DNA from 2 places in the Rhodococcus sp. 5G237 genome. Region 2 is predicted to be linked to the other one. Evidence: riboswitches for the same ligand, from Rfam matches in the RefSeq annotation. Region 2 holds a riboswitch; the other holds the start of a gene.

Region 1 (11,908 bases), on a different contig from region 2:
GACTGAGACCGTCCACCTACCGGTACCGCCGGCATCTCCACCCGGGTACACTCTCCGTCGTGACAGTCCGAGCGTGGAGCCGCAGGCATGTCGACCTGTGCCGTACCCGCTCGTGCCTCTGTGCGTTCTGAGATCCGCACCATCCCTTCCTCTTTCCCGGCGCCGCACTGCTGCGGGTAGTTGCCTGCCCGGCGCCGTTCACCTTCCGACCAGCGGAGCCCTTCCATGACCACGTCCTCCATCGAGAACCCGGCCGGCAGCTCGGTCGATTCCCCCGAACTCGTTCTCATCGTGCAGATCTCGGACACGAACGCCGGATCGGCGGGCGATCTCGCAGCCCTTGCCGACGCCCTGCGGGAGACCGCGCTCGATCTGCTCCCGGGTGCGCGCACCCACACCCTCCTCAGTCCCGGCCCGACCCCTCTGGTGATCGATCTGCCGGCCCGCGAACTGGTGCTCGACAATCAGCGGGTCGAGTTGAGTCACAGCGAGTTCGAGATCCTCGCGCATCTGGTTCGCCGGCCCCGCGTCGTGGTGTCCCGCGCGGCGCTGCGGCCGCTCGGCGCCGGTTACTCCGAGAACGACGACGTCGACACCGACCGCGGCAACCGCAGTGTCGACGTCCACGTCTCCCGGATCCGTTCCAAGCTGGGACGTTTCGGCAACATCATCACGACCGTGCGTGGTTCGGGTTACCGGTTCGATCCCGATCCGCGCGTGCACGTCGTCGAAGTACTCGACCGCCGCACGGCGTGAACGCATGCGAAGGAGGGGCAGGAGTCGAACACCTGCCCCTCCTTCGTGATACCGACCGATGTCAGGAAGCGCGCACGGACGCCTGGGCACCTTCGCCGAACCGGCGCAGGACCTCGACGACGGTCGGTGAGACCTCGATGAGGCCGCGCGACTCCAGCCACGGCAGCGTTCCGTCGACGAGATGCTCGACGGTGAACGGCGCGGCGAGCGGGATCAGCGTGACGCCGTCGGCGACCTGCACGGCATGGATGTCGGCGATCAACCCGGCGAGACCGTGCGGCGTTCCGACATAAGACAGCGTGCCGGCCTCCCCGCGAGTCGATTCCGGGCGGGTGCGCCGGGTGCGGGCGGTGCGGGCATCGGAGGCGAGGACGACCTCGACGTCGACGAGCACCGTGACCGAATCGGGATCGCGCCCCTCCCCGGCGGCCTCCGCGCGGATGCGGTCGCGCAGTTTCCCGGCCTCACGCAGGTCGGCGGCACGCACCCGCACGACGTTGGATGCATCGGCGCTGAGGTCGAGCGGCGGGTCGCCGGCACGCCCCAGGGTCAGGTCGGCCCAGTAGTCGGGCCCGGAGTGACCGGCGAGTTCGACGGCGACACGCAACGGCCGGACGGTTTCGGACTCGACGACGGCCGGGTCTGCGGTGGCCGGATCTGCGGATCCAGGGGTGACGGTGGATGCGACGGACATGGGGTGCCTCTCGGTACGGGCCGCGGAGCGGCACGGAGGGATCGGCCTGTGAGCCGGAAGACTGTGAGGAGAAGACCTTCAGTCCGGACAGATTCCCGATGCCGTACGGCAGAGGTCGACATGGCGACGGCACCAGCGTGCCGCAGCGATCGCCCTCGTCCGTTCCATGCGAATTACCCTACTTATCCTGTGGGGAATTGTCGACCGCTAGACGCACGGAGATGCGTCGCCATCGGTCGCCCCGAGACCGGGACGCGTCTCCGGCGAGGGATTCCACACGCCGTCGGTCTTCGCGTGCACCCACGTCGGCCCGCTCTCGACCAGCGACCGGAGCGCTCCGAGGAGCCGCTCGACGTCAGCGGACGAGCTGCCGAGCCCGAGCGACGCCCGGACGGCACCGCCGGCGCGACCGACCCGCGCGAGCAGCGGGTGGGCGCAGAAACGTCCGTCACGGACGCCGATGCCGTGCTCGGCGGACAGATAGGAGGCGACGTGGCCGGGCTCGTAACCGTCGACCGTGAAGGTGACGATGCCGACGCTGTCGGCCGAATCGTTCCACAGCCGAAGCACTTCCACACCGTCGATGGTCTGCAGACCGTCGACGAGCAGGGCGCACAGGGCCTCCTCGTGACGGGTCACCGCGTCGGAGTCGAAACCGGCGAGCGCATCGCACGCGGCGGCAAGAGCGGCGACACCGAGCACGTTGGGGGTGCCGGCCTCGTGACGTGCAGGGGCGCAGGCCCATTCGGTGTGATCGAGGCGCACCTCGCGCACCGCGCCGCCACCGGCGAGATACGGCTCGGCGGCGTCGAGCCAGTCTCGGCGGCCGACGAGCGCTCCCGCACCGAACGGCGCGTACAGCTTGTGGCCGGAGAACGCGAGGTAGTCCACACCGAGCTCGGCGAGATCGACACGGCGGTGGGGCACGAGCTGCGCACCGTCGACGAGGATCCGGGCGCCGGAAGCGTGTGCGAGCTCGGCGAGTTCGGCGATCGGCAGGACCTCACCGGTGACGTTGGAAGCACCGGTGACGGCGAGCAGGGCCGCGGGGGCGCGCTGGAGTTCGACCGCGAGGCGCCACACCGTCTCGGAGACGGTGTCCGCGGCCTCGACGATGCGAGAATTCTTCCAGGGCAGCAGATTCGCGTGATGCTCGATGTCGAGCACGACGACATCGCCGGGCACCGCACTCGCGAGCAGGTTCAGCGAATCGGTGGTGTTGCGCGTGAAGACGACGACCTGGTCGTCGGCCGCGCCGACGAAGCGCGAGACGGACGTGCGGGCGTCCTCGTAGGCGGTGGTGCTGATCCGCGAGGCGTATCCGGCGCCGCGGTGCACGCTCGCGTAGAAGGGCAGCAGCTCCGTGATGCGGTCGGTGACGGCGGACAGCGCCGGTGCGCTCGCCGCGTAGTCGAAGTTCGCGTAGGTGCAGGTACCACCCTGGACGAGCGGAACCTGCACGTCACAGCCGGAAACGGTGGCGAACGGAGCGATGCAGGTGGTGGCGGCTACAGCAGTCATGACAAATCCCTCGTGTACTCGGGGACCCGCCGGTGACGCCTACGACGGAGAATTCTCGTCGCCGGCGGAGTCCGCGCTTGCCGTGTCCGGTAGTGGATTCACGGCCCGGTCGTCACCCGGAGCACCCCACCGCGGTTGGAGGGTTGCCGACCAGCTAGCCGGGGCTTGACGCTGGTACTCATGACCTGGCGAAGAGAATGGCAGGACGACCGAGCCGTGTCAACCCCGCACCGCTCCGCGTCGCCCGGCACCGCACGACGCCGACACGCGTTCTGCGCGCCGAACGTTCACCTGCCGTCCACCCGGACGTGAGATAACCGGAAGCACCATCGAGCAGAAGGACCCGCGGAGTTGCCAGCCATAACCTCGACCCCCGTCGGCCGGTCCCCCATCCCGGACGAGTTCCTCCGCGCGTCGCACGCTCCACCCGCCCGCACCCTCGTCGACCTGCTGCGGAGCACTGCCGAAGCACATCCCGACGCCCCCGCGATCGACGACGGCTCGACGGTCCTCGAATACGCCGAACTGGCCGAGGCGGTGATCGCGGGTGCGTATGCGCTGAACGACGCGGGTGTCGGGGCCGGCGACAGGGTCGGGGTGCGCATGACCTCCGGGCGCAGCGACCTGTATGTGACGATTCTCTCCATTCTCGCCGCGGGCGCCGCGTACGTCCCCGTCGACGCCGACGATCCCGACGAGCGGGCCGAACTCGTGTTCTCGGAAGCGCAGGTCACCGCCATCGTCACCGACGAGGGCATCGGACCGGGCACGGCCGCACCGTCGGGCACCCCGGTGGTACGGGGTCCGAACCTCGACGACGACGCGTGGATCATCTTCACCTCCGGTTCGACCGGGACACCGAAGGGTGTCGCCGTCACCCACCGCAACGCGGCGGCCTTCGTCGACGCGGAAGCACGGATGTTCTGCCAGGGGGCGCCGCTCGGTCCCGGCGACCGGGTCCTGGCCGGCCTGTCGGTAGCGTTCGACGCCTCGTGCGAGGAGATGTGGCTCGCGTGGCGGCACGGCGCCTGTCTGGTTCCGGCGCCCCGCGCGCTGGTCCGCTCCGGCATGGATCTCGGGCCGTGGCTCGTCTCGCGCAACATCAACGTCGTCTCCACGGTGCCCACCCTCGCGGCGATGTGGCCGGCCGAAGCCCTCGAGGCGGTGCGTCTGCTCATCTTCGGGGGCGAGGCCTGCCCACCCGATCTCGTCGAACGTCTCGCCGTTCCGGGACGCGAGGTGTGGAACACCTACGGACCCACCGAGGCGACCGTCGTGGCCTGCGCGTCGCTGATGGACGGCACCGGACCGGTCCGCATCGGCCTGCCCCTCGACGGATGGGATCTCGCCGTCGTGGACGCCGACGGCAACCCCGTCGAGGAGGGCGCGACCGGTGAACTCGTCATCGGCGGTGTCGGTCTCGCGCGCTACCTCGATCCGGCGAAGGACGCCGAGAAGTACGCTCCCATGCCCACTCTCGGCTGGGACCGCGCCTACCGCAGCGGTGATCTCGTGACGCTCGACCGCGCCGGCCTGCTGTTCCAGGGGCGCGCCGACGACCAGGTCAAGATCGGTGGCCGCCGCATCGAACTCGGCGAGGTCGACAACGCGCTGCAGAACCTGCCCGGTGTGGCGGGCGGCGCGTGCGCGGTCCGCAAGACGGTCGCGGGGCATTCGATCCTCGTGGGATACATCGCCTCCACCGATCCGGACTTCGACATCGCGTCGGCCCACGACCTGCTGTCCGAACAACTCCCGGCCGCGCTCGTCCCGCGACTCGCGCTCGTCGACGAACTGCCCACCCGCACGTCCGGCAAGGTCGACCGCAACGCCCTGCCGTGGCCGCTGCCCGGCGCCGATGCCGACTCGGTGGAAGCACTCGGTCTCGATCCCACCGCCGAATGGGTCGCCGAACTGTGGACCGACATCCTCGGCGCCCGGATCGAGGGCGTCGACGACGACTTCTTCGAACTCGGCGGTGGTTCCCTCGCGGCGGCGCAACTCGTCACGGCGCTGCGGAGCCGGTATCCGGAGATGACGGTCGCGGAACTGTACGACCACCCGAGGCTCGGATCGCTCGCCGTCTATCTCGACGAACTCGCGCCGACGGAAGCGGCGACACCGCGTGAGGTGATGCCGGTGCCGCGACTAGCCCAGCTCGGGCAGATCGCGGTGACCGCCGTCCTCACCACCCTCACCGGACTGCAGTGGGTGACGTGGCTGGCGATCCTGAACAACGTCGTCGCGTTCGTCGTGGACGTGCCGTGGACCGTCACCCTGTCGTGGTGGTGGGTCGCGTTCGGTGTCCTGCTGTTCCTCACGCCCGTCGGACGCATGGCGATCTCCGTCGCGGGTTCGCGTCTGCTCCTGCGCGGCATGAAGCCCGGAAGCTACCCCCGCGGCGGGAGCGTCCACCTCCGGCTGTGGACGGCCCTGCGACTGTCCGAGGCCGTGGGTGCCGTGAACATCTCGAGCGCTCCCTGGATGCGCCAGTACGCGCGGGCGCTGGGAGCGAAGGTGGGCCGCGACGTCGACCTGCACAGTCTTCCGCCCGTCACCGGCCTCCTCGAACTCGGCGACGGTTGTGCCGTCGAGCCGGAGGTGGATCTCGGTGGCTACTGGGTGGACGGCGACGTCGTCCACATCGGAAGCATCCGGATCGGTGCCGGTGCCACGGTGGGCGCCCGATCGTTCCTGGCCCCCGGTGCGCGGATCGGTAAGAACGCCGAAGTGGAGGCCGGATCCGCGGTGTTCGGTCGCGTGAAGGCCGGGCAGAACTGGTCGGGTTCCCCCGCCCGCAAGGCCGGCAAGGCCGACCGGCCGTGGCCCGCCGCGACTCCGCCGCGGGGCGACAGGTGGGTGCCGGTCTACGCGCTGTCGTCGATCCTGCTCGGCGGCCTGCCCGTCGTCTCGATCGCCGCCGGGGTCGCGCTGCTCGTGTGGTGGGTGCACGACACCCCCACCGTCTCCGACGCCGTGGTGCACTCCCTGGCGATGCTGCCCGTCGCGGCGCTGCTGACGATGTTCGTCTTCGCCCTGCTCACCCTGATGGCGGTGCGACTGCTCGCCGTCGGGATGACAGAGGGCTGGCATCCCGTGCGCAGCCGCGTGGGCTGGCAGGTGTGGTTCACCGAGCGCCTCATGGATTCCTCGCGCACCTTCCTGTTCCCGCTCTACGCGTCGATGCTCACCCCGATCTGGCTCCGATTGCTCGGCGCCGACATCGGCAAGGACGTCGAGGCGTCGACCGTGCTGATGGTCCCCAAGTTCACGAAGGTCGCCGACGGAGCGTTCCTTGCCGACGACACGATGGTCGCCTCCTACGAACTCGGCGGCGGATGGCTGTACATCTCGCATGCGAAGGTCGGCAAGCGCGCCTTCCTCGGGAACTCGGGCATGGCGGCGCCGGGTCGCCGGGTCCCGAAGCACGGGCTCGTCGCGGTGCTCTCCGCGGCTCCGGAGAAGGCGAAATCCGGCTCGTCGTGGCTGGGCAGTCCCCCGGTGCGCCTGCGGCGCGCGAGCGGCGACAGCGACGCGAGTCGCACCTTCGAACCGCCGCTGAAACTCAAGATCGCGCGTGGCGCGGTGGAGACTTTCCGGCTCGTGCCCATGGTCGTCACCTACGGCATCGGGCTCGGTGTGCTCTTCGCCCTCAACACCCTCGCCGTGCACCTGGGCTATCTCGCCGCTGCGCTGCTGGGCGGTCTCGTGCTCATGGTGGCCGGAGCCGTGGCGTGCCTCGTGACCGTGATCGCGAAGTGGCTCGTCGTCGGTCGGATCGGACGCGTCGAGCACCCGCTGTGGAGTTCGTTCGTGTGGCGCAACGAGGTCTCCGACACCTTTGTCGAGACCGTCGCGGCACCGTGGTTCGCCCGGGCCGCGGCGGGCACCGCCGTGATGAACCTGTGGCTGCGCGCGCTGGGGTCGAGGATCGGCCGCGGTGTGTGGTGTGAGAGCTACTGGTTGCCCGAGGCCGACCTGGTGTCACTGGGCGACGGTGCGACCGTCGAACGCGGTTGTGTTGTACAGACCCACCTGTTCCATGATCGGATCATGTCCATGGACACCGTGACCCTCGGCGCCGGCGCCACGCTCGGCCCCCAATGCGTCGCGTTGCCCGCCTCGGGCATCGGCGACGGTGCCACCGTCGGCCCGGCCTCGCTGGTGATGCGCGGTGACGTCGTCCCGCCGTCCACTCGCTGGCAGGGCAATCCGATCACGCCGTGGACCACGCCGAACGACTGGTCACCGCGGTGAAGCCCATCAAGGCCGCCAAGCCCGTCGCGCCGGTCGCCGCGGACCGGCCGCTCGACCCCTATCTGCCCGAGAGCGGGAACCGCGGCTACCGGGTCTCCCGCTACGAACTCGAACTCACCTACAAGGTCGTGTCCAACCGACTCGACGGCCGGGCGAAGATCATCGCCACGACGACGGACGTGCGCGCCGAGTACTCGCTCGATCTCGCGCGATCGATGCGGGTCGCGAAGGTGACCGTCAACGGCCGACGTCCCGCCAAGTTCGCGCATCGCGGTGGCAAGCTCACCGTCACCCCCGCCGAGAAACTGCCCGCCGGGGCGGTCCTCGTCTTCGGTGTGCAGTACTCGGGGACTCCCATCCCGCTGCGGACCATGTGGGGTGAGGTCGGCTGGGAGGAACTCGACGAGGGGTCGCTCGTCGCGAGCCAGCCCAACGGCGCACCCACCTGGTTCCCCTGCGACGACCATCCCGGTTCGAAGGCCACCTACCGCATCGCGGTCACCGCCGACGCTCCGTTCGTCGCGATCGCGAACGGCACGCTGGTGCACAAGACCACGAAGGCGAGCCGCACCACCCGGGTGTACGAGCAACCCGAACCGATGGCGACCTATCTCGCCACGGTCCAGACCGGACACTACGAGATACGCACCCTCGCAACGGAACCCGTACCGCAGTACGGAATCCACCCGCCTCGCCTGCGCGCGGAGTTCGATCGGGACTTCGCTCGCCAGACCGAGATGCTCGAGTTGTTCACACGCCTGTTCGGCCCGTACCCGTTCGCGCACTACACCGCTCTGGTGACCGACGACGACCTCGAGATCCCCCTCGAGGCACAGGGATTGTCGATTTTCGGCGCGAACTTCTGCGACGGTACCGGCCGCGAGGAACGGCTCGTCGCACACGAGTTGGCGCACCAGTGGTTCGGCAACAGCCTCACACTGAACCGATGGTGCGACATCTGGCTCCACGAAGGATTCGCGTGCTACGCGGAGTGGCTGTGGTCGGAGAACTCGGGCGGCAGGCCGGCCCACGCGCACGCGCTCGACGCCCACCGGGGACTGGCCCGCAAGCCGCAGGACATCCTGCTCGAGGATCCGGGCCCGAAGGACATGTTCGACGACCGCATCTACAAGCGCGGGGCACTGACCCTGCACGCCCTGCGCTTGCAGCTCGGCGACGAGCCGTTCTTCACCCTCCTGCGGACGTGGACCGAGGAACACCGGCACGGCAACGTGACGACGGCGCAGTTCAAGGATCTCGCCGCACGCTTCTCGGACGTCTCGCTCCGGCCGCTGTGGGAGGCATGGTTGAGCACGCGAGAGCTCCCTCCGGCACCGACCGCCTGACTCGACACCGGCTCAGGGCAGATCCACCTGCGACGCGAGCCACCGGCCGTCGACGAGTTCCATCGTCATGACCACGCGGCTGCGATCGAGTCGCGGTTCGGGAACGAGAGTGTTCGTGACGCTCTGGTCGACGAACAACAGGACCTCGACCTTCGTCGTGGTCGCGGATCTGATACCCGACTCCACGACGACACCCTCCGAGCGTGCCTGGTTGTCGATCAGCACCTGTTCGAGTTGTGCACTCGACTCGGCGTACATCTTCTCGAATTCGCCGGTGGCTCCGTCGAGTACCGCGGCGAAGTCGGCGTCGAGGTCCGCCGAGTCCACCGACGTCAACGTCACGGCGAACTGCCGTGCAGCCTCCGACGCCGCGCGGGCGGCGTCCTCCACGGCGCGGGCGTTCCGGAGTTGGGTTCCCAGCACCGCTGCGGCCACCAGTCCCGCCACCGCGACGAGCACGAGCAGAAGGAGGGGAATCCGCGCGAACCACCTTCTTCTCGAATTCTTTTCGGATGCACCCGTATCCGTGTCGTCGGTCGTCTCGGTTCCGTCCGTGCGGGTCGCGGTGTCGGTGCTCATGTCGGTTCTCCTGGGTTCTGCACGATCGTCGGGCACAGGTCAGTTCGGCACTGTCGGTCCGCCGTAGTCGAGTGGGACGCTGTACGGCCCGACGGGAGCCGGGTCGGACGTACGGAGCGGATCGACGCCGGGCGGCATGGTCGCGGCGCCCTCCTCACCGGGAGGACGCGGCGCGTTGCGGGCGCCGCGCACGAGCGTCGACGGGTCGGGGTCGGTGCAGTAGGTGTACAGATACGGCTCCGGATGATCCGCGATCGTCGGTGGTCGTCGCGGCAGGTCGTAGTCGCACGAGTTGCGGGGATAGATGTTCACCAGCGCCCAGATGCCGCCGTCGCGGAAGGCGGTCATGAGCGCTTCGAGCGTCGACCCGTCCCGATCGCTCGGGAAGAAGAACTCGTTCAGGGCGGGGACACGCACGTGCGCCATCTGCGCCACCGTCGTCAGGTTGCCCAGCAGTTGCACCATCGTCGGGGAGTTCTCCGCGAGGAGAGCGTCGACGGAGTGCATCGTCGCGGGTGTCCTGTCGACGAAACTGCGGAATCCCTCGTCCATCGATTCGACTCCGCCGAGCAGGGTCGACATCTCCCCCGACATGCCTTGCAGTCCGGGTGCGGCATCCGCGAGTGTGCGGAGCACGATCCTGCCGGAGCGCAACAACGAGACCGTCTGCGGCAGAACCCCGTCGAGCGTCGAGATGAGGAAGGTTCCGCCCTCGACGATGTCGGTGAGTTTGCGCGGACCCTCCGGCCCGACACCGAGTTCCTCCACGATCACCCGCAGCGAGTCGGGGTCGATCTGGGCGAGCATGCCGTCGAGGTCGTGCATGAGGGTCGACAGCGGAACGGGTGTCGCGGTATCCTCGGCCGAGATCTCGGCGCCGTCCTCGAGATAGGGGCCGTCGTCGCTGTCGGGACGCAGGTCGAGATACTGCTCGCCCGCGAGCGACAGGCCCGCGACGCGAATTTCTCCACCCGCCGGAATCCGTGCCCGCGAATCGATCTCGGCGACCGCGATCACTCCGCCCTCCGTCAGGTCGACGGACGAGACCGTACCGACGGGAACACCGCGCAGCGTGACGTCCCGGCCGGGCAGCAAGCCGCCCGACTCGTCGAAGTGCACCCGGATCCGGTAGGTCTCGGCCGTCGGGCCCGCGTCGAACACACCGAACACCAGGTACGTCATCCCGACGACGAAGGTGGTGGCGAGGGCGACCACGGACAGTCCCAGCCGACGCGCGTAGCCGTAGCGTACCCCCGCGACGATGCCGCCGGCGGCGACCTCGACGGGGCCGCGGCGGCTCACGGACCCTCTCCGTCCAGTCGCTGCTGCAATCGCATCAGCGTGTACGTCAGCGTTCCCACGAACGCCTGCCAGTCGGTCTCGTCGGGCAGGCGACTGCCCGGGTCTCCCGAATGTCCGGGCGCGGGAACAGCGCCTATCACCAGTTGCTCGAGGTCGGCGTCGACGTTCGCCGACGTGCTGTTGGTGACCCGCATGATCGGTGCGAGCAACCGGTTGACCGAGTTCAGGCTGGCGTCCGGATGGGTCGCGGCGGCGTTCAGCTGTTCGGCGATCCGGTCGAGATCCGCGAGGGTGCTGCGGGTGTCGGTGCCCTGCACGGACGGGAACTTCCCGATCTGTTGCCCGATCCGGTCGACCTGCCCGACGAGGTCGAGCAGCTGCGCGGTGTCGGAGGCCACGACGTCGAGCGCCGGGCGCGCGGCCAGCATCACCTCGTCGATCGTCGACCGACGCTCCGCAAGGGTCGCGACGAGCCGGTCGGTGCGGGTCAGGGACTCCTCGATTTCGGCGGTGCGTGCGGTGATGAGGCCCGCCAGCCGCGTCGACTCGTCGACGAGCGTCCCGAGCCGGTCGCCGCGATCCCCCACCGCTTCCCCCAGCCCGTCGACGATCTTCGTGAGGTTCCGCAGCGCTCCACCGTTGACGAGAACCGATGCGGTGGACAGCACCTCCTCGATGGTCGCTGCTGCCGCAGTCGACGACAACGGGATCGTGTCCCCCGCAGCGAGGGCCGCGGCACCGCCCGCATCCACCGGGGGCTGCAGCGAGACGAACACGTCACCGAGCGGCGTGGCGGATCTCAGTTCGGCGGCGGTTCCCACCGGGACGGACACATCCTCGGCGATGCGCATGGTCACGATCGCGGAGTACTCCTCCACCCGCATGGACGCGACCTCCCCGACGTCCGCACCCGCGAGCTTCACCTTGGCCTTCGTCGGCAGGTTGAGCGCGTTCTCGAAGGTCGCGTGGAGCAGATAGGACTCGCCGTCCACGCCCGGTTCGGGAAGGGGAAGCCTCTCGAGGCCGACCGAACAGGCGGTGGTGCCGAGAACCGACGCGGCGATCATCGCGACCACGGCCCGCGTCCGTCGTCGCCCGGTGGTGTGTCGGTGTCTCATCGTGGCAACCCCGCGATCCCCTCGAGCATCGAGGCGATGCCGAAGCCCGGGCCGAAGTCCTTCAGGTTTCCGGAGGTGCACCCGTGGTCGCGCATCTCCAGCGCCGCGCATACCTGGGAGACGAGATGTCCGTCGAAGAAGACCTTCTCGAGCTGGGCGTGGACGCGGGCCGCACCGTGTTCCTGGTCGATCGCGTTGTACGCGTTGCCGAGGAGAAGCGGTGACAGATCGAGGAATTCGGCGACCTCGTTGCGGTAGTCGACAAGCGCGCGGGTGACCGATTCGGCGTTCGTCACCGTCGAGTGCACCTCGTCGCGGTGGGTCTCGAGCAGTTG
Region 2 (11,908 bases):
GTCGCAGCCGCAGGTGTTCCCGGCCTGGTGACGGCGGACATGGTCAAGCCCGGCGCCGCGGTGCTGGACGTGGGTGTCTCCCGCACTGAGGACGGACTGCGCGGCGACGTCGCCGCCGACGTGCGCGAGGTCGCGGGCTTCGTGTCCCCGAACCCCGGTGGCGTCGGACCGCTGACCCGCGCCTTCCTTCTGACCAACGTCGTGGAGCGGGCCGAGCAGCTCGCGTCCCGATAAGCGGGTCGACGACCCCGGGAGACGAGATGGCTCAGGCTCTGCGATTCACGCGTCTGAACCTGCCGCTGCTCGCGGTCACCCTGGTGATCGCGGCAGCGGTGATCCTGGTGATCGCCGACCGGTGGCGACGCGGAGCGTTCGTCTTCGGCGGCGCCACCATCCTCGCCGGCCTGTTCCGCTGGGCTCTCGACGAGGACAAGGTCGGTGTCCTCGCGGTACGCGGCAAGACGTTCGATGTCGTCTCGATGATGGTCGTCGGCGGAATCGTCGTGGCGCTCGCCGCGTCGATCGACCCGCTGGGAACCGACTAGCCCTCGGCGAGCTTCATCAGTTCGACGAGGAGCTTCGCGACCTCGTCGGCCTCGGTGAGGAATCCGTCGTGCCCGTCGCGGGAGACGAGCACACGCAGGTCGCCCGATCCCGGGAGCAGATCCGCGATCTCCTGCTGCAGGCGCAGCGGATACAGCCGGTCGGAGTCGACGCCGGCGACGATCGTCGGGACCGGGGTGGACGCGAGTGCGGCCTCGACGCCGCCGCGTCCGCGCCCGACGTCGTGCCGGTTCATCACGTCGGACAACACCACATAGGTACCGGGATCGAAGCGCGCGACGAGCTTGCGCGCCTGGTGCTCGAGATAGCTCTGCACGGCGTACCGGCCGCCGCGCCACGGGTCCTCGTCGTCCTGGGGGAGATTCCCGAAGCGCGTGTCGAGTTCGAGTTCGGTCCGGTAGGTGAGGTGCGCGATGGTCCGGGCGATGGCGAGCCCGGCTTCGGGACGCCGCCCCGTGCCGTAGTAGTCGCCGCCCTGCCAGTCGGGGTCGGCCGTGATGGCCGCCATCTGCGCGCTCTGGGTGCCGATCTGGTCGGCGGTCGCGCGGGCACCGGTGGCGAGGACGAGCGACGCCCGCACCCGCTCCGGGTACGCGATGATCCACTCGAGGGTGCGCATGCCGCCCATCGATCCGCCGGTCACGGCGGCGAGGACGTCGATACCGAGCTTGTCGAGCAGCGCCACCTCGGCCGCCACCTGGTCGCGCACGGTGATCAGCGGGAAGCGGGATCCCCAGGCCTTGCCGTCGGGTGCGGTGCTGCCGGGGCCGGTGGAGCCGCGGCACCCGCCGAGGATGTTCGTCGAGACCACGCACCAGCGATCGGTGTCGATCGGAGCGCCCGGGCCGACCATGCCCGACCACCAACCGGGGGACGGATGGTCCGGTCCGGCGGGGCCGGTGACGTGCGAGTCGCCGGTGAGGGCGTGTTCGACGAGCACCACGTTGTCGCGGGCGGGGGACAGTTCGCCCCACCTCTGCACGGCGATCGTGACGTTCGGCAGCGTCTCGCCGCTCTCGAGCGCGAGATCGCCGATGTCGATGGTGTCGAGGCGTCCGTCCGACGGGGGCAGTTCGACGCGACGCCGCTCGGTGCCCGCCGTCAAGAGATGACCGCCTCGAGGCTCGCGGTGGGCTGGCAGCGCCGGCTGCGGATGTCGGTCATCGTGTCCTTCCGGCGGTGATGGGAGGTGTGATCGTGGCTTGCGTGCGACAGCACATCATCATCTCAGTCCTCCCGACAACAGGCTTGTCGGTGGGGTTCCACCGACCGTGTCATCACCCGGAGCACCCCACCCCGGTCGGAGGGTTGCCGGCCAGCAAGCCGGGGCTTGACGCTGGCACTCATGACTTTCCCGGCAGTCTAGCGACTCTCCGTCGCAGGGTCCTATGCACCCTCTGAACATCCCTGACCAGCAGGAAAGTTACCGGTCGGTAGGGCGTGGGGGTGGGACGAGGCGCTTTGCGGTCATCGGCAATAGCAGTACGCTTGTCATGTTTGGCCGCGGTCCAGGACGTGGACACGGCCATGCTCGCTGCTCGCGAGCCGACGGCGATCGCACCCACAAAGTGCGGTCGATTGGGGACCTACAGAAACGTCCTAGGAGGACACGAAGCGCATATGTCCAAGATCAAGGTTGAAGGTAAGGTCGTCGAACTCGACGGCGACGAGATGACCCGCATCATCTGGCAGTTCATCAAGGACAAGCTGATCCACCCGTACCTGGACGTGGATCTCGAGTACTACGACCTCGGCGTGGAACACCGCGACGCCACCGACGACCAGGTGACGGTCGACGCGGCGAACGCCATCAAGAAGCACAACGTCGGCGTCAAGTGCGCCACCATCACCCCCGACGAAGCGCGTGTCGAGGAATTCGGTCTGAAGAAGATGTGGCGGTCGCCCAACGGCACCATCCGTAACATCCTCGGCGGCACCATCTTCCGCGCGCCCATCATCATCTCGAACGTACCGCGTCTGGTGCCGGGCTGGACCAAGCCCGTCGTCGTCGGCCGTCACGCGTTCGGCGATCAGTACCGCGCCACCGACTTCAAGGTCGACCGCCCGGGCACCGTCACCATCACCTTCACGCCCGAGGACGGCAGCGAGCCGATCCAGCACGAGGTCTGCCGGATCCCCGAGGACGGCGGCGTCGTGATGGGTATGTACAACTACAAGAAGTCCATCCAGGACTTCGCGCGTGCATCCTTCTCCTACGGCCTGCAGCGCAACTACCCGGTCTACCTGTCGACCAAGAACACGATCCTGAAGGCCTACGACGGCATGTTCAAGGACGAGTTCCAGCGGATCTTCGACGAGGAGTTCAAGACCGAGTTCGAGGCCGCCGGTCTCACCTACGAGCACCGCCTCATCGACGACATGGTCGCATCGTCCCTCAAGTGGGAGGGCGGCTACGTCTGGGCCTGCAAGAACTACGACGGCGACGTCCAGTCCGACACCGTCGCGCAGGGCTACGGCTCGCTGGGTCTGATGACCTCCGTCCTGATGACCCCGGACGGCAAGACCGTCGAAGCGGAGGCCGCACACGGCACCGTCACCCGGCACTACCGTCAGCACCAGCAGGGCAAGCCGACGTCGACCAACCCGATCGCGTCGATCTTCGCCTGGACCCGCGGACTCGAGCACCGCGGCAAGCTGGACAACACCCCCGAGGTCATCGAGTTCGCGCAGCAGCTCGAGGACGTCGTCATCAAGACCGTCGAAGCCGGTCAGATGACCAAGGACCTCGCACTGCTCGTCGGCCCCGAGCAGGGCTGGCTGACCACCGAGGAGTTCCTCGCCGCACTCGACGAGAACCTGCAGAAGGCTCGCGCCTGATCTTCCGCTCCGTTCTCGACAGCATGTACACGGGACGCCCGAATCGGGCGTCCCGTGTCGTGTTTCCCGAGCACTCCCGGCACCGGCTACCGTTTCGTGTACCACTGTCAGTCGCATCACCGTAGGGCCCGGGAGGAGGACGGCCGTGACCACCACTGCCACCGACTCCGAAGGCCGCGGCGGAGCGCACGCCCGCCGACGGTTCTGGACGCGGGTGTGGATGCTGATGTTCGGCTCGGCGCTGGCCTACCTGCCGGTCGCCCTCGCCCCCAACCTGATCCATGCGATCGCCCGCCGCACCGACGAACTGGCCTACGACCGGTCCACGCCGGTGCGCAGCGGCGTGCTCACCACCCTCACGATGGGTGAGGCCGCCGCCGTCCTCGGGGTGCTCGCCGCCCTCGTCATTGCGCTCAATCTCATCGCGTGGTCGCTCGGCCCCGCCATCACCGCCGAGGGTTCGTCCCGATCGACCGAGGCGCTGCGCCTCGAACACCTCGAATTGTGCGGGTCGGTGTTCGGCGTCGGGGCGACGATGACCTTCGTCGCTGCGCTGCTCGACGGCCTCCCGCACTCCGTGGATCTGGCGGCGCTGCTGCTGTTCCCGGCGGTCTTCGTGATCGTGGTGCTCAGCCAGGATCTGTTCCTCGCGACCCAGCGCGGCGTCGGTGCCCGCCGTCGTCTGCGCCGGGAGGCGTCACTGCTGCGCCGACGCGAACTGCTCGCCACGGCGGCGAGGCTGCGACCGGACGACCCGCGGGTCGCCGGCCACCCCTTCGCGGCGCTCGCCATCGAACTCGCGGTCCTGGCCGTCGTCACGGTGGTGACGGGGCTCCTCATGATCGTGGTGTTCGACGACGAGTCGGGTTCCGGGCCCCTCCTGGACTCCTCGGACGTCGCTTTCGTGGTGGTCACGTCCGCGATCACGATGTTCACGGCTGTCGTCCTCGTGCTGTGGACGGTCCGCTGCTGGTTGCTCCGCCGATACGTCGGCGCGGTCCTGGCCGCGGCCCTGGGTGGCACCCTCTACGTCGTGGTCGGTGCGGGAATCGTGTGGGCGGCACTCGACGAGGACGCCGTCGCCGAGGCGATCGCCTCCGCCGCCGTCCTGTACGCCTGGATAGTGCTGCCGGCCGCCGTCCTGCTCCTCGGCACCGTCGGGGTCGGCCGTCGGGGTCGGTTCCCGGGTGTCATCGCCGCCCTGCGCGCCGCGGTGTTGCGCGAGCGGTACCGGGTGCGGCGCGCCGAGCTCGACGGTGGCCGGAGGAACGGTCGAGCGGAGGGGTCCGTCCCGCCGCTCCGTCATCTGATCGTGCGGGCGCGCACCGTCGCCCGTGTCGCTCCGGCGGACCGGACATGACGACGGGGACGTCCTCCTCGGAGGACGTCCCCGTCGATCCACTCGTCTACCGGTGTGCGCCCACCGGTTCGGGCTCCGTTGCCCGCTGCCGCTCCGTCTGCTCGGTCAGCAGGTGGCCGAACAGACCCCCGGCGCGCAGCCATTCCCACTCGAGGGGAGTGTCGATCCGACAGAGCGCCGTGCCCTCCCACGCGATCTCGCCCGCACGGCGGACCCGGACGGTGATCTCGGTGGTCGATCCGAGATCGGCCAGTCCGATCAGGTCGATATCCTCACTGCCGTCGAAGGTCTCCGGGGTGGGTCCCTGCCACTGGATCGGCAGGACGCCCATCGCGACCAGATTGGTGCGATGGATGCGTTCGAAGCTACGGGCGAGGACCGCGCGGATGCCGAGCAGCCGAGTGACCTTCGCGGCCCAGTCCCGCGCCGATCCGGCGCCGTACAGTTCACCGGCGACCACCACGACCGGCGTGCCCTGCCGGCGGTGGTACTCGGCGGCCTCGTGGACGGGCACCGGCTCCTCACCGGGTGCCGTGCGCGTCCAGCCACCCTGCTTCTCGGGCACGAGCAGATTTGCGAGGCGGGTGTTGGCGAAGCCACCCCGGATCATGACGTCGTGATTGAGCCGCCGGGAGCTGAAAGTGCCCAGCGCCCGGTCGCCCACACCGCGCTCGCGGAGCCAACGCCCTGCTGCGGAGTCCGGCAGGACCCGTGCGACCGGCGAGATGTGGTCGGTGGTGACCGCATCGCCGAGGACCAGCAGAGGCCGCGCGGTCAGATCCCCCGTGAGGGTGGGAGACGTCAGCTCCGGGTCGGTGAAGGGCGGGCGACGGATGCTGCCGGCCTCCCCGTCCCAGCGGTAGTGCTCGCCGCGCGGGTACTCGAGTTCCTGCCAGCGCGTGGTGGTCAACTCCCGGTGCGCGTCGCGCCCGAGTGCGGTGGCCTCGTGCTCGGCCAGCAGCGCGTCGATCTCCTCGTCGGAGGGCCACAGGTCGGCGAGGGTGACGTCGGTGCCGTTCTCGGCCCGCCCGATCGGTTCGCTCGTCACGTCGATGCGGACGTTGCCCGCGAGGGCGTAGGCCACGACCATCGCGGGGGAGGCGAGGTAGGCGTGTGCGACGGCCGGGTGGATGCGTCCGGTGAAGTTGCGGTTGCCCGACAGCACCGCCGCGAGCGCGGTGTCCTTCGCCCGGTCGGCTCCGGACAGGGCCGGGCTGAGCGGCCCGGAATTGCCCATGCAGGTGCCGCATCCGAATCCCGCGACCTGGAAGCCGAGCCGGTCGAGGTGGTCCTGCAGACCCGCCGAGGCCAACAGATCGGCGGCCGCCCGCGAGCCGGGCGTGAACGACGTCTTCGTCCAGGCCGGCGGACGCAGACCGGCCGCGACGGCGTTGCGCGCCAGCAGACCCGCTGCGACCAGCGATCGGGGATTGGACGTGTTGGTGCAGCTGGTGATCGCGGCGATCGCAATGTCGCCATCGAGCGGTCCGCTCTCGCCGCGGGAGGCCGGAACCTCGGCGGGCGACAAGGCGTCGTGCGGCCGGGACGGTCCGGCGAGGGTGGTGGTGATGCTCCCGAGGTCGATTGACAGACCGGTCTCGAACCGGGGTGCCGGGCTGCTCGGGGTGCGGAACAGACCCTGGGCTCTCAGGTACTGCTCGGCGAGCCGGACACGCTCGGGGGAGCGGCCCGTTGCGGCCAGGTACTCGATCGTCCGGCGATCGGCGGGGAACCACGCCATCGTCGCCCCGTATTCGGGTGCCATGTTGGCGACGGTTGCGCGGTCGGGCACCGACAATGCCTCCAGGCCCGGACCGTGGAACTCGACGACGGCGCCGACGACGTTCAGTGCGCGCAGCTTCTCGGCGAGGGTGAGGGCGAGATCGGAGGCGAACACCCCGGGGGCGAGACGTCCGGTGAGCTCGACGCCGACGACGCGGGGCACGCGGATCATGACGGCCTGCCCGAGGGCCGCGGCGGTGGCCTCGATGCCGCCGACGCCCCAGCCGGTGACGCCGAGAGCGTTGATCATCGTGGTGTGCGAGTCGGTGCCGACCAGGCTGTCCAACGCTGCGACGTGACGGCCCTCGGATTCGGTCGTGGTCACGACCGGTGCGAGGACCTCGAGGTTCAGCTGGTGACAGATGCCGAGCCCCGGCGGCACGACACGGAGACCGGGAAGCCGGTCCTGCGCCCAGCGCAGGAAGCGGTACCGATCGCGGTGACGCTCGTACTCCAGATCGATGTTGTGAAGTGCCGCTTCGGGATTCGCGTATTCGTCCACCTCGAGTGCGTGATCCACGACCAGGTCGAGGGGCAGCGCCGGTTCCAGTGCGGACGTGTCCAGACCCTCGGCCCGGGCACGTTCGAGCAGGGTGATCATGTCGGCCAGCACCGGGATGCCCGAGGCGTCCTGGAACAGCACGCGACCCGGGAAGAACGGGATCGCGGCCGTCTCGTCGCGGCGGGTGACGGCGTGGACGTGCTCGGGCAGCGCCTGCGGATGACCCTGGTGACGCAGGATGCCCTCGACGAGCGTCCTCAGCGACCACGGCAGGTCGGAGATCGGTCCGGCGCCGTGCGCTTCGGCCTCGGCCAGGCTGTAGTAGTGCAGGGGAGTGCCGGCCTCGTCCGCGACCGGCAGAGCGGTCAGAGAGCGGAAGGGATCGGTCGTCATACCGCGCCTTCTTCCCGGAAGCGGGTGATCTGCTCGTCGCTGAAACCGATCTCGCGGAGGATCTCGTCGGTGTGCTCTCCGAGCGTCGGCGGTGCAGTATCGGGACGGACCGACTCACCGTCGACGTGCGTGGGCAGACCGAGGACCTGGACGGTGCCGGATCCGGCCGCCACATCCAGTTCGGAGATCAACCCGCGGTGGCGGATCTGATCCGAGCGCAGCGCTTCCGACACCGGAGCGACGGGCGCAGCAGGAACGCCGGTGTCGAGCAGAATCTCGTCCCACTCGGCCGCCGTCTTCTCCTTGAGCGAGATCTCCAGTTCGTCGCGCAGGATCTCGCGGTTGCGCTTGCGGTCCTCGCGGGTGACGAAACGGGGGTCGGTGACGAGCTCCTCGCGGCCGAGCACCGTGCACAGGATCTCGTACTGTTCCTGCTTGTTCGCCGCGATGTTGAGGACACCGTCGGCAGTCCGGAACGCACCCGACGGCGCCGAGGTCATGTTCTCGTTGCCCATCGGTACCGGCTCCTTGCCGGTCACCAGATGGTTGGAGACCACCCAGCCCATCGAGGTGATGGCCGCGTCGAGCATCGACGTGTCCAGATACGCGCCCTGCCCGGTCTGTCGCTGGCGGACGATGGCGGCGCACACCGTCATGGCCGCGGCCATACCGCCGAAGCTGTCGCAGACGGGATATCCGACGCGCAGCGGCGCGGATTCGGTGTCGCCGGTGACGCTCATGATGCCGGACAGTCCCTGGACCACCTGGTCGTAGGCGGGTCGGCTGCTCATCGGGCCGGTGGCGCCGAATCCCGAGACAGCGCAGTAGATCAGGCGCGGATTGAGTTCGTGCAGGCGTTCCCAGTCGAAGCCGAGGCGGGCGAGCACGCCCGGGCGGAAGTTCTCGAGCAGCACGTCGGCGTCCGCGAGTAGCTGCTCGAAGACCTTCTTGCCACCCTCGGTCTTGAGGTTGACCGTGACCGAGCGCTTGCCGGCGTTCTGGGCGAGGAAGGACACCCCCATGTATTCGGCGCTGAGGTCGGGATCGGCGCCGAGCTGGCGGGCCAGGTCGCCGCTGCCGGCGGTCTCCACCTTGACGACATCCGCGCCGAGCAGGGCCAGTTGGTAACCCGCGAAGGGGCCGGCCAGAACGTTGGTCATGTCGAGGACGCGCACGCCCTCGAGAAGGTTTGTGGTCACAGGAAGGCCTCCACGGTTCCGAGCCCGGCAGCACTGATCTGCCGGGCGGTGTCGGTTACGGCATCGACATAGGCGGCGACCCGGTCGGCGGTGAAGCGCGACGTGGGGCCACTGATCGACAGGGCTGCGATGACACGGCCGTCGGCGGACAGGATCGGCGCGGCGACCGCGGAAGCGCCGAGCTCCCGATCGCCGTGGGTGATGGCGTAACCCGCCTCCCGCGCTCCGGCGGCCTCGGACCTCAGGTCCGCCGTGCTCGTCGTGCCCTCCTGCTCGGCGAGAGCCTGAAGGACGTCGTCCGGGCAGCCACCGAGCAGGATCCGGCCGGCGGCGCCGACGACGAGCGGGTACTGCGCGCCCACCTGGACGACGCTGCGGACCGTCGTCGTGCCCTCGACCTGAGCGACGGAGAGGCGGTGCAGGTCCTGGCGGATGTAGATGTTGACGGTCTCTCCGCATCGATCGCGCAGTTCCGTCATCGATCGCCGTGCCTCGGCACCGATCTCCCACATCGCGTCGGCCAGACCGATCCAGCGGAGGAAGGCGGGGCCGACGCTGTAGGTCGTCGAGTCGCCACGGGTGGCGACGATCCCCTGCGTCGTGAGGGTGCCCAACAGACGCACCACCGTCGACTTCGGGAGCCCGGTGATCCCGACGAGTTCGCGCAGCGTCCGGATCGGGTGCTCGGCGTCGAATGCGTTGAGCAGATCGAACGCGCGGGCGACGCTCCGCACGCCGCCGTCGGCTCCGGTGACCGTCGATGCCTGTGTCATGCGAGTCACTCTAGGTCCGTATAACGGTTCCGACAATCCATAGAATGGATCAAACGAGCATTTCCCCTGGAAGGCTCCCTGGACGTTCCGCTGGATGAGAGAAAGTGGTGTGTTCGTTCCGTCTTGTGGAACGTCCGGCCGTGGGGTGAACCACCCTCACGGAAGGCTCCTCCCACGGTGGAGCAGTCGCGTCGCCGGCGTCGGCTACGGTGACCCGGTGCCTCTCGTGATCACCACCGTGAACGTCAACGGCGTGCGCGCAGCCGCAGCCAAGGGTCTCGTCGACTGGCTCGCCTCGTCGGCCGCCGACATCGTGTGCCTGCAGGAGGTGCGTGCCACCGAGAAACAGTTCCACGCCGCGATCGCCCCGGCACTCGAGGCCGGATGGCACTGCGTCGGCGCGGAGTCCTCGACCAAGGGCCGTGCCGGGGTGGCGATCCTCTCGCGCGTACCGGCGGACGCGGTCCGCGTCGGATTCGACGTCGACGAGTTCGCGTCGGCCGGCCGCTACATCGAGGCCGACTTCGGCGATGTGACGGTGGGAAGCCTCTATCTGCCGACCGGTGAAGCGCAGACGCCGAAGCAGGACGAGAAGGAACACTTCATGAAGAGCTTCGCGACCTACCTCGCCGAGCGGTACGCCGCGGTGACGGCCGCAGGTCGCGACATGGTGGTGTGCGGCGACTGGAACATCGCTCCCACCGAGCGGGACATCAAGAACTGGAAGGGCAACGTCAAGAAGTCCGGCTTCCTGCCCGAGGAGCGCGCGTGGGTCGGCGACCTCCTCGAGGCCGGTTGGCGCGACGTGGTGCGCGACCTCCACGGCGACGTCGCAGGCCCCTATTCGTGGTGGTCGTACCGCGGCAAGGCATTCGACACCGATGCAGGCTGGCGCATCGACTACCACCTCGTGACCCCGGGCCTGGCGGCCCGCGCGACCGAGGCTCGCGTCGAACGCGCAGCGAGCTACGACCAGCGTTGGTCCGACCATGCGCCGGTGACGGTGACCTTCGATCGCTGACCGCTTCAGCGGATCGCCGTAGAAGTGCCCACCTCGGTGGCAGCGCGGCGTGGCCTGCGTGGAATCATCGACGGCATGTCGAGCACTGCAGAACAGAACGCCACGAAGCCGAAGGCCCGCCCCCGTGTGCTGTCCGGCATCCAGCCCACCTCGGATTCGTTCCACCTCGGGAACTTCCTCGGGGCGCTGGCACAGTGGGTTCCGGCGCAGGACGAGAACGACGCCTTCTACTTCATCCCCGACCTGCACGCGATCACCGTTCCGCATGAGCCGAAGTTGCTGCGCAAGCGCGTGCTCGTCTCCGTGGCGCAGCTGCTCGCGATCGGTATCGATCCGGAGAAGTCCGTGCTGTTCGTGCAGAGCCAGGTGCCCGAGCACGCCGAGCTCGCCTGGATCCTGAGCTGCATCACCGGTTTCGGTGAGGCCAGCCGGATGACGCAGTTCAAGGACAAGTCGGCCAAGCAGGGCACCGAGCACGCCGGAGTCGGCCTGTTCACCTATCCGATCCTCATGGCCGCCGACATCCTGCTCTACCGCGCGAGCCACGTGCCGGTGGGGGAGGATCAGCGTCAGCACCTCGAACTCACGCGAGATCTCGCGCAGCGCTTCAACTCCCGCTTCGGCAAGACCTTCGTCGTCCCCGAGCCGACGATCGTCAAGGAGACCGCGAAGATCTACGACCTGCAGGATCCGACGTCGAAGATGAGCAAGTCCGCGGCGACCGACGCGGGCCTGATCAACCTGCTCGACGATCCGAAGGTCTCGGCGAAGAAGATACGCTCCGCGGTGACCGACAACGAGCGTGAGATCCGTTTCGACCGCGAGAACAAGCCCGGTGTGTCGAACCTGCTCACGATCCAGTCGGCGCTGTCGGGTCGCAGCATCGACGAACTCGTCGCCGGCTACGAGGGCAAGGGTTACGGCGATCTGAAGGCCGACACCGCAGAGGTCCTCACCGAGTTCGTCACGCCGATCCGCACCAAGGTCGACGAGTACCTGGCCGACCCGGCCGAACTGAACCGCATTCTCGCGGGCGGCGCGGACCGCGCTCGCGAGGTCGCATCCCGCACCTTGGCGCAGGTCTATGACAAGGTGGGTTTCCTGCCGCGGACCTAGACGAAGGAGCATCTGGATGGCCGGCGAACCCGACGAGAAGCCGGGATTTCTCGAACGTCAACGCGCGGCCCATCCGGTGCTCGACCGCGTCCTTCGGGCCGGGGTGCGGTACCAGGAGAACAAGGGCGACTACTACGCGGCCGGCCTGACCTACTTCACGGTGCTGGCGATCGTCCCGATCATCATGGTCGTGTTCTCTCTGGCCGGGTTCGTGCTCGCCGGGCGACCCGAACTGCTCGACCAGATCCGGCAGATCATCTCCGAGAACATTCCCGGTCAGCTCGGCGGCACCGTGCAGAGCCTGATCGACTCGGCGATCGAATCCCGCGGCGCCGTCGGTCTCATCGGTCTGCTCACCGC

What was found. Region 2 has a riboswitch for S-adenosylmethionine ahead of metX (homoserine O-acetyltransferase MetX). Riboswitches for the same ligand answer to the same signal wherever they lie in the genome.
Region 1: linked by a shared signal. The riboswitch ahead of ACWPOC_RS03410 (aminotransferase class V-fold PLP-dependent enzyme) and the one ahead of metX (homoserine O-acetyltransferase MetX) in region 2 are both predicted to bind S-adenosylmethionine.

What each region holds. Positions count from the first base shown of each region.
Region 1 is NZ_JBSNCD010000002.1:10,029-21,936, reverse strand. Features, by position in the region: gene ACWPOC_RS03425 (YbaK/EbsC family protein) at 1-6, shown strand, start outside; gene ACWPOC_RS03420 (winged helix-turn-helix domain-containing protein) at 226-756, shown strand; gene ACWPOC_RS03415 (hypothetical protein) at 818-1,450, opposite strand; gene ACWPOC_RS03410 (aminotransferase class V-fold PLP-dependent enzyme) at 1,658-2,971, opposite strand; SAM riboswitch class IV at 3,040-3,157, opposite strand; gene ACWPOC_RS03405 (Pls/PosA family non-ribosomal peptide synthetase) at 3,323-7,228, shown strand; gene ACWPOC_RS03400 (M1 family metallopeptidase) at 7,195-8,574, shown strand; gene ACWPOC_RS03395 (hypothetical protein) at 8,587-9,153, opposite strand; gene ACWPOC_RS03390 (MlaD family protein) at 9,193-10,455, opposite strand; gene ACWPOC_RS03385 (MlaD family protein) at 10,452-11,573, opposite strand; gene ACWPOC_RS03380 (MCE family protein) at 11,570-11,908, opposite strand, start outside.
Region 2 is NZ_JBSNCD010000008.1:133,346-145,253, forward strand. Features, by position in the region: gene ACWPOC_RS19730 (bifunctional methylenetetrahydrofolate dehydrogenase/methenyltetrahydrofolate cyclohydrolase) at 1-234, shown strand, start outside; gene ACWPOC_RS19735 (DUF3017 domain-containing protein) at 261-545, shown strand; gene metX (homoserine O-acetyltransferase MetX) at 542-1,669, opposite strand; SAM riboswitch class IV at 1,804-1,915, opposite strand; gene ACWPOC_RS19745 (NADP-dependent isocitrate dehydrogenase) at 2,185-3,402, shown strand; gene ACWPOC_RS19750 (hypothetical protein) at 3,548-4,762, shown strand; gene acnA (aconitate hydratase) at 4,809-7,439, opposite strand; gene ACWPOC_RS19760 (CaiB/BaiF CoA transferase family protein) at 7,436-8,638, opposite strand; gene ACWPOC_RS19765 (IclR family transcriptional regulator) at 8,635-9,411, opposite strand; gene ACWPOC_RS19770 (exodeoxyribonuclease III) at 9,629-10,432, shown strand; gene trpS (tryptophan--tRNA ligase) at 10,508-11,548, shown strand; gene yhjD (inner membrane protein YhjD) at 11,565-11,908, shown strand, end outside.